Regions from separate parts of the Sporanaerobacter sp. genome, predicted to be linked through region 1. Evidence: riboswitches for the same ligand, from Rfam matches in the RefSeq annotation. Region 1 holds a riboswitch; each other region holds the start of a gene.
The links. Region 1 has a riboswitch for cobalamin ahead of ACFWUA_RS06050 (sirohydrochlorin cobaltochelatase). Riboswitches for the same ligand answer to the same signal wherever they lie in the genome.
Positions count from the first base shown of each region.

Region 1 (2,205 bases):
GCGTCAACTATTTCTTTAGGAGATATTTTGACAGCACCATTTCCAATGCTTATAAAAAAACTTGCAATACACAAAACCATGAGTAAAATCAATATAAATCCTTTATTCATTCCATGTTTTTTTTCGCAACTATCCATAAACAATTCTCCTAACTAGATCATATTTTCCAAATTAGAAATAAATAATTCTTGTATTCTCTCATTTTCTCCTAATCCCGTCATGCATGTTTCAACTTGAAATCCTTCTTTTAAAAGTATACTTTTCCATGAGTTTTCCCCGTCCCCTGCCATATCATTGGTAGCATGATCTCCTGCCACCAACATAAAAGGTTTTAATGTGACCTTATCTATCTTTTCTTCCTTCAAAACCGGGATTATATCTTCAATAGTTTTCTTTCCTTCAACAGTACCAATATAAATTCTTTGGAAACCTTTTTTTCTAAAGCTTTGTTGAAGCATATCATAGTATTTATCACTAATATGATCTGTCCCATGACCCATATAAACCACAGCTTCATCTTCCCTTAAATCCTCAATTTTTAATGCATTTATCACCTTTTCATAATCTCCTTCATCAAACAACAATGGTCTTCCAATACTTATATGAATACTTTTATTTACTTCTTCAAATTCATGAACTTGTCCAATTAATTTTTCAAATTCATGCCCAGGTATTATGTGAAGAGATTGTATATATATTTGTTCAAATCCATCTTTCTTCAACCTATTCAGTGCTTCACTCACATTATCTACTACTATTCCATCTCTATTTTTCAACTTATTTATCACCATTTGAGAAGTAAAAGCCCTTCTCACCTCAAAATCAGAAAACCTACTTCTAATTCTATTTTCCACACCCTCTATACATTTTTTTCTCGTCTTTTCATAAGTTGTACCAAAACTTACAACTAAAATGGCCTTTTTCATCTCATCACCCCAATAAAAATTCCATAGTCTTCAGAAGACTATGGAATTTACTTTTTTTAAACATAACAAAAAGTACAGACTTCCCACCGAAGACTTACTTAAAAAAAGCTATAGGCAGGTCTCCTGGCTTGTGGATCATTCTACTTTCAACGCCTTCCCAGAAAAAATCCAGTGGACTATGTTGATTTCGTACCCACTTACAGTAGCGGGGGCTGCATCGGATTTTCACCGATTTCCCTTTTAAAAAATACCTATACTTTTCTCATATTCACTTTTTCATACATAATGTTATCATAAGAAAAAAAATCTTTCAACGTATATATTTCAAAATGCTTATTTTATACTATTAAAGTATAAGTTAATAATCAAGATTATGTTGACAAAATAGCCCTTCTTGGATATAATGAGAGAAAAAATAGTGATATTTAAGGAGCATACTATGAAAATAACGCAAGAAACTGATTAGCATTGAGAGTAGTAGCTTACCTATCGAAACTAGAATCAGGAACAAAGTTGAGTGCTAATATAATAGCTGAAAAACAAAATATACCATTGAGATTTCTTTTAAAGCTTCTTCAAAAATTGAGAGATGCAGATATAGTAGAATCATTCATGGGAGTTAAGGGCGGCTATGCTCTAAAAAAAGCACCAAGTGAAATAACTTTTAAAGATGTCATAGAGGCCATAGAAGGGCCTATTTACTTAAATCGATGTCTTGAACATCCAGAAGAATGCAACAACAAAGGACCAGAAAAATGCCCTATACATAAAACATTGGAGGAAATCCAAGAAAATTTTAAAAATGATTTAGATTCAGTATCATTTCAAGATATCATAGACAGATGCAAAGAATAGGGGAAAATCCCTATTCTTTGCATTTACTTTTTAAATATATTTCTTTAGAACTTATCCCTTCGATATGCATTTTTTAACTAAATCTTTAAAGTCATAAAGTTTCCTTCTTTTTTTACTCCTCTTGATGTTTGATTCCTATTTCCATCAGGTTCTAAATATTTTTTACAGCCTTTTTATTAAGATACATTTCTTACATATTAGGTATTTAAAATAATCCTTCTTAATTAATATTAGAACTAATGATTTTGACATACTTTTGTTTGGATTTTAACTAACTTTGGCAAAAACCGTTATATACATCATAATTCGTTGTTGGTACTGTATTGCTACTCATAAGCTCTCACAGGTTAATCCATGTATCTTAACACTACATACCTATCAAACTATAAAATGTACAGTAATTCCTAAACAAGAGATTACTGTA
Region 1 is NZ_CP181252.1:1,244,587-1,246,791, reverse strand. Features, by position in the region: gene ACFWUA_RS06055 (FecCD family ABC transporter permease) at 1-137, opposite strand, end outside; gene ACFWUA_RS06050 (sirohydrochlorin cobaltochelatase) at 153-926, opposite strand; cobalamin riboswitch at 1,022-1,196, opposite strand; gene ACFWUA_RS06045 (RrF2 family transcriptional regulator) at 1,395-1,781, shown strand.

Region 2 (2,205 bases), 750 kb from region 1:
GTAGATTTATCAACCCAAATACTCATTCTTAGCCACCCTCCCACAAAATTATTGAACTAAACTAATTATCTTCTTAGTCCCCTCATCCATATCTTTAGCAGTAAATATATTAAGTTTTGAATTCTTTAGTATTTCCATACCTAAATCCCTATTTGTTCCTTCAAGTCTAATCACAAGAGGAATATTTAATGCCAACTCTTTAGCTGCATTTACAATTCCCTTAGCGATAACATCACATTTCATTATTCCACCAAATATATTGACAAAAATCCCCTTAACTCTAGAATCAGACATTATTATTTTAAATGCATTGGTTACATTTTCTTCTGTTGCTCCTCCTCCAACATCTAAAAAGTTTGCTGGTTCTCCTCCATAGTATTTGATAGTATCCATTGTAGCCATTGCCAATCCTGCTCCATTAACTACACATCCAATATTGCCGTCTAGTGATATATATGAAAGTCCATACTTTGATGCTTCTATCTCTTTTTCATTTTCTTCACTTAAATCCCTATAATTATCTATATCCCTATTTCTATATAAACCATTTTCATCAAAATTCATTTTTGCATCTAAAGCTAACAATTGTTTATCTGCTGTTAGTACCAAAGGATTTATTTCTAGGAGTGTACAGTCTTTATCCACAAAGCATTTATATAAATTCATTACAACTTCTACAAATTGATTTATCAATTCCTGTGGAATATTGATATTAAGACCTATCCTTTTTGTTTGGAATTCTAATACTCCAAGCAATGGATCTATAGATTCTGTAAATATCATATCAGGCTTTTCTTTTGATATTTCTTCAATATCAGTTCCACCTTCTTCAGAAGCTATAAGAGTTATCTTTGACTTTTCTCTATCTAAAACAAAAGCTAAGTAGTATTCTTTAAAAATATCGCAACCTTCTTCAATCAAAACAGCCTTTACTTCCTTTCCTTTAGGCCCAGTTTGAGGTGTCACTAAGATTTTACCTATTAATTCTTTAGAATACTTCTTGACATCATCTATTGAATTTGCTATTTTTATACCTCCAGCCTTTCCCCTACCACCAGCATGAATTTGTGATTTCACTACTGCAATATCAGTACCTATTCTCCAAGCAGCTCTCTCAGCATCTTCTGGATCATAAATAACTCTGCCATTAGGTACAGGTATACAGAAGCTTCTCAATATTTCTTTTGCTTGATACTCATGAATATTCATACTTTTCCCTCCCATTTCTTTTATATAAAATGAAAAACTCAGCAAAAGTTTGCTGAGTTATTACCACGGGATTATAAACATAAAAAAATCTTTCTATTGTTATAGAAAGAGCATTATTAATAATTAGATTAAGCAGACATATTTAATACATATGAATAAATCATATGCTTAACCTATTTTTAATAGCCTCTCCCCATCCTCGTGAGTAATAAACAGCTTTTCCCATTGGCAGGTCTCCTGACTTAAGAATAACAAACCTTAAACCTTCCCATACTTTTAAGTACAGTGGCAAACTTAAGGTTCTATCTATCACAGTGGCGGGACCGTGTCGGAATTTAACCGAACTTCCCTTTTAAACAATCATTAAGATTGTACCAAATGGTCACTATATTAAATTCTAAATAGATACTATCACGAAAAATTACAACTGTCAAATACTAAATTTCTGAAAGTTTCATTGCCTTTTACTACTCCTAAACTATATTATTGATTGTAGCAATATAAATTAAATATTGTTTATTACTATGTTTTAAAATGTGATATAATTTTAGATATATCTTAATTTTTGGAGGGACAAATATGGTAAATTTAAAAGAATTATTCGCCCCGAAGGATCTTACAGAAGGTCCTCCCTGGAAGCGAATTATAGAGTTTGCGATACCTATGCTAATAGGAAATGTTGCCCAACAATTATATAATACTGCTGATTCCATTATTGTAGGCAAATATGTTGGTGACAATGCCCTTGCTGCAGTTGGTAGTGCTTCTCCTATATTAAATCTCTTGCTAGTTCTATTTGTAGGAATTTCTGTAGGAGCTAGTATAATGGTAGCTCAATATTTTGGGGCTAAAGATCGAGAAAAACTATCCCACACTATTGGTGTCTGTTTATCACTGACAGCTATAGCCTCAATAGCAATTATGATTATTGGACCAATTATTGCTCGTCCATTACTTTCACTTCTTAAGACACCAAAATCTATTATAGATTGGTGC
Region 2 is NZ_CP181252.1:494,923-497,127, forward strand. Features, by position in the region: gene sucD (succinate--CoA ligase subunit alpha) at 1-26, opposite strand, end outside; gene sucC (ADP-forming succinate--CoA ligase subunit beta) at 49-1,209, opposite strand; cobalamin riboswitch at 1,419-1,603, opposite strand; gene ACFWUA_RS02400 (MATE family efflux transporter) at 1,789-2,205, shown strand, end outside.
Region 2: linked by a shared signal. The riboswitch ahead of sucC (ADP-forming succinate--CoA ligase subunit beta) and the one ahead of ACFWUA_RS06050 (sirohydrochlorin cobaltochelatase) in region 1 are both predicted to bind cobalamin.

Region 3 (2,205 bases), 1.1 Mb from region 1:
TATTGGTATTTGATACGGAGGTATATTCAAATACTGGAGGGCAAGCTTCTAAATCAACTCCAACAGCTGCAGCGGCTAAATTTGCGGCAGCAGGTAAGAGGACTAAAAAGAAAGATTTAGGAAGAATGGCAATTAACTATGGATATATTTATGTTGCTCAAGTATCTATGGGAGCAAATATGAATCAGGCCTTGAAGGCTATAGTGGAGGCAGAAAGCTACAGGGGACCATCCTTGATAATTTGCTATGCACCTTGTGTAAACCATGGTATAAAGGCAGGAATGGGCAGAACTGTAAATGAAGAAAAAAAGGCTGTTGATTCTGGTTATTGGCATCTTTATAGATATGATCCAAGGCTAGTAGCAGAAGGGAAAAACCCATTTATATTAGATTCAAAAGAGCCTAAGGAATCTTTTAAAGATTTCATAATGGGTGAAGTAAGATATTCTCAAATTGAGCATACTTTTCCTGAGCTTGCAGAAGAGCTTTATGAAAAAGCAGAATTAGATGCAAAAGAAAGATATGAAATCTATAGAAAATTTGATGAAAACAAGTAGCATATAGAACTGCTATTGACTTAAACTATATTTATCTATATACTTAGATTGAAATAAAATTGAATATGTAGATGAAGGTATAGAGAATAATTTCTCTGTTTAAAAGGGAAATAGGTGAAAATCCTATACGGTCCCGCCGCTGTAATGGTGAAGAATTTAAAATACATGCCACTGAGACAATTGGGAAGGCTTTAAATTCTAATGAACCAAAGTCAGAAGACCTGCCTTTATTTATGCACCAAAAACTCTACGGTCGATAGGGGGTGTTTAGAGGGAATTTTTAAAAGAGAAATAGGTGAATTGTGCCTATAGTTAGTTCTTTATATATTTGTGTCTCCTAAACCCATTGAGTTTAGGGGACTTTTATATTATTGGAGGTGGGAAAGTGTCAAAAAAAATAAAAGATTACATTATTATAACTATTGGAATGTTTATGGTAGCAGCTGGATTATATTTTTTTCTAATGCCAGGAAATTTAGCTATAGGTGGTGCCAATGGATTGGCAATTGTTTTAAATCATGTATTTCCATTTTTATCAATAGGGGTTTTTATGATCATTATAAATATAGTATTATTTATAGTTGCTTTTTTGGTTATTGGGACAAGCTTTGGTGTCAAAACTATTTATGCAAGTTTAGGTACTTCTTTTTTAGTACTATTGTTTGAAAAAATAATACCTATACATGCTCCTTTAGTAGAAGATATTATACTTCAACTTTCTTTTGGTATATTTATATCTGCTATTGGTATGGGAATAGTATTCAATCGAAATGCTTCTACTGGAGGTACGGATATTATAGCAAAAATATTGAATAAGTTTTGGGGAATAGATTTAGGAAAAGCAGTACTACTTTCTGATTTTGCTATAACTATAGGAGCGGGTTTTGCATTTGGGCCTGAATTGGGAATGTATTCTTTACTTGGAGTTATAGTAAATGGTCTTGTGATAGATTCGACTATTGAAGGAATAAACTTATCTAAACAGGTAAGCATAGTTAGTGAGCGTAGTGAAGAGATAAAAAAGTATATAATTAAAGATTTGGAAAGAGGAGCAACACTATATTATGCTGAGGGAGCATATACAGGAAATAAAAAACAAGTCCTCGTAACTGTTGTTGATAGAAAAGATTTTATTAGATTGAAAAATTATATAAATGATATAGATAAAAATGCTTTTATAACTGTAAGCAATGTATATGAAGTACTAGGTGATGGCTTTAAAAATATTGGAGATTAAAAAAGATATAGATGTAAATTTCAATGAAAAATAGGAGTGGAAATTTCTCACCCCTATTTTTCATTTTCATCCACCCATTCTTTAGCTCTTATGACTCCTGTTAAGGTTGGAATAGGAACTCTTGATTGGGGTTTTAGTCCTTTTATATCATAATATGCAGCAGTTTTTTGATTTTCTATAGGGATAGACATATTTCTTTCCTTAAAATTATTTATTCTTATATTTTTTTTCAAGTTATCCCTCCTCATACATAGTATTTGCAAATTTTAAAAAATAATGCTTAACTTTTTAAAATGCAGGAATAACTCCACCATCATACTTTTCTTCAATAAATTTTTTAACTTTTTCGCTTTGAAGAATTTTCAATAGTTTTTGAAATCTTTCTTCATTTTCTTCACCACTTCTCACAGC
Region 3 is NZ_CP181252.1:89,775-91,979, reverse strand. Features, by position in the region: gene nifJ (pyruvate:ferredoxin (flavodoxin) oxidoreductase) at 1-557, shown strand, start outside; cobalamin riboswitch at 616-801, shown strand; gene ACFWUA_RS00520 (YitT family protein) at 943-1,794, shown strand; gene ACFWUA_RS00515 (CDIF630_02480 family spore surface protein) at 1,848-2,027, opposite strand; gene ACFWUA_RS00510 (MetQ/NlpA family ABC transporter substrate-binding protein) at 2,083-2,205, opposite strand, start outside.
Region 3: linked by a shared signal. The riboswitch ahead of ACFWUA_RS00520 (YitT family protein) and the one ahead of ACFWUA_RS06050 (sirohydrochlorin cobaltochelatase) in region 1 are both predicted to bind cobalamin.

Region 4 (2,205 bases), 400 kb from region 1:
ATGCATCTATTATTCTTGGTCCAGGTCTTGAAACTATATTTGGATCCAATAAATACACTCTATCATTTTTGACAGCATTTATATTTTCAAATCCTGGTCTTTCTTTTATTGATTCAACAGTTTTTTCTTCGCTATCTTTAGCTCCTAAATAAACATCAGGATTTCTTTCTATTAATTGTTCTATATCAAACTGTGGATATTCACCTTCTGCATCACCTGCTATGTTTTCTCCTCCAGCTAAAGTCATAAGTTCATCCATGAAAGAACCAGGGCCTGCTGCCATCAATGGATCATCCCATATTTCATAAAAAACCTTAACTTTTTCTTTATCTTTTACTTTATTTACAATTTCATCTCTTTTTGCTTTCATATCATTTACAACTTTTGTAGCCTCATCTTGAGTATTAGTCATTTTACCAATACTCTCAATCAAGTTTATGACTTCATCAATAGAATCTGGTTCATAGCATAAAAGAGCAATTCCTGCATCTCTTATTTTTGCATTTACTTCTTCATCTCCAGGACCAAATTGAAATACAATATCAGGATTTAATTCAATTATTCTTTCAATATTTACTCCAGTAAAACTTCCAACCTTTTCTTTTGATTTAGCTTCTTCTGGATAATCGCAGTATTCAGTTACACCTACAACTTTATCTCCTAATCCAAGACTAAAAAGTATTTCTGTATGACTTGGAGCCAACGAAACTATTGTTTTAGGTTCATTTTCTATTGTCACTTTGTTTCCAAACTGATCTTCCACTTCCATAGGATATTGAACTTCATTTCCCTTTTCCGTTACCACTTCTTCATTTTGTTTTGAATTTTCATTTGAATTTGTTTTGCCACAAGCTGTAAAAGTAGTTAACGCCATTGCCAAAACTAAAAATAGTATTAACAATTTCTTAGAGTTAATTTTCTTCATAAGTTTCCCCTCCATTTTGTGATTTTTTCTAATCAAAAATAAAACCCTAGTCCTCAGTAACTAAAGAATAGGGTAAAAAGTATACAATACTATACATCCCTCCCTCCGAGGCTCTAAATTTGGGTAGGTCTCCTGGCTTGTGAATCTTCCTACTATCAACGCCTTCCCAGAAAATCCAGTGGCTTCTGTTGATTCGTCCTCACACACAGTAGCGGGGGCTGCAGTGGATTTTCACCACTTTCCCTTTTAAGTTTCATTAGAAACACCCAATTTAATATTTAATTTAACTCCCAAAAAATAATATCAAATATCTTTTAAACATTCAAGACCATTTATTCTTCCTTAACTATTTGCCATTGCTCTCTAACCATTTTTTCCAATGCAATATTGTTCTTAATTTCAGGATCCTTGAGTACTGTATTGAACCACTTTATTGCTTCATCTTTGTCCCCAATTCTTCTAGAAATTTCTCCAATCAAATAAGCTACAGTTAAGTAATTCATAGATTCATTGTTTAAAGGTTCATTGTAATAAGCATTACTAAAAAGTTCTCTAGCTAAACTTAAAAATCTCTCCTCTTCATCCTTATCTTCTTTTAATCTATTAAGCCATCCCAATCTAATACATATATTCCCAAGTTCAGAATTTTTATTCTCCAAGAGTTCTCCACAAAATAGTGCCAGTTTATACGCAGCAATACTATCTTCAATAGTTCTCTTTCCCGAAAAGCTTCTTTCCTTCCATTTAGATGAAACCTCTTTTTTAATTGTCTCTCTTCCTTGAAAATTTATTTTATTAAAATTTTCTTCCAATGCAGCATACCCACAATGTGGACACACAAAAACACCATAAAGTACAGGATTTTCCCCTTCATAATAGGGCAAAAAATCTGAATCTCTTTTAACTAATCTAAGTTTAGAAAGCCTTACTTTACTAGTCTTAAACTCTTCACCACAGACTGGACATTTCACTTTTTTCTCATATAGTTCTCCTACTTCTGTCAACTTTCTTCCCTCTTTCTTTTCTAATGTACTAAAATCTATTCTCCAACCTCTTCTGTAGATGTCTCAACTTGTTCTTCTACTTTTGGTCCAATTTTATAAATATATTTTCTTGGTTTGTAATAGTCAGAATGTAGTAATTCCTTTTTAACTACCTTGCCATTTTTTATTATTGATTTATAAGTTTTGGTCTTGTATCCAATTCTACCAGCTTGATGAAGAACTTTTTCTCCTGGTTTCAAACTGTTATCTAAAACTGTTTCAACCACAGGTTCTACT
Region 4 is NZ_CP181252.1:1,640,994-1,643,198, reverse strand. Features, by position in the region: gene ACFWUA_RS08070 (ABC transporter substrate-binding protein) at 1-925, opposite strand, end outside; cobalamin riboswitch at 1,030-1,210, opposite strand; gene ACFWUA_RS08065 (DUF2225 domain-containing protein) at 1,258-1,929, opposite strand; gene ACFWUA_RS08060 (VanW family protein) at 1,965-2,205, opposite strand, start outside.
Region 4: linked by a shared signal. The riboswitch ahead of ACFWUA_RS08070 (ABC transporter substrate-binding protein) and the one ahead of ACFWUA_RS06050 (sirohydrochlorin cobaltochelatase) in region 1 are both predicted to bind cobalamin.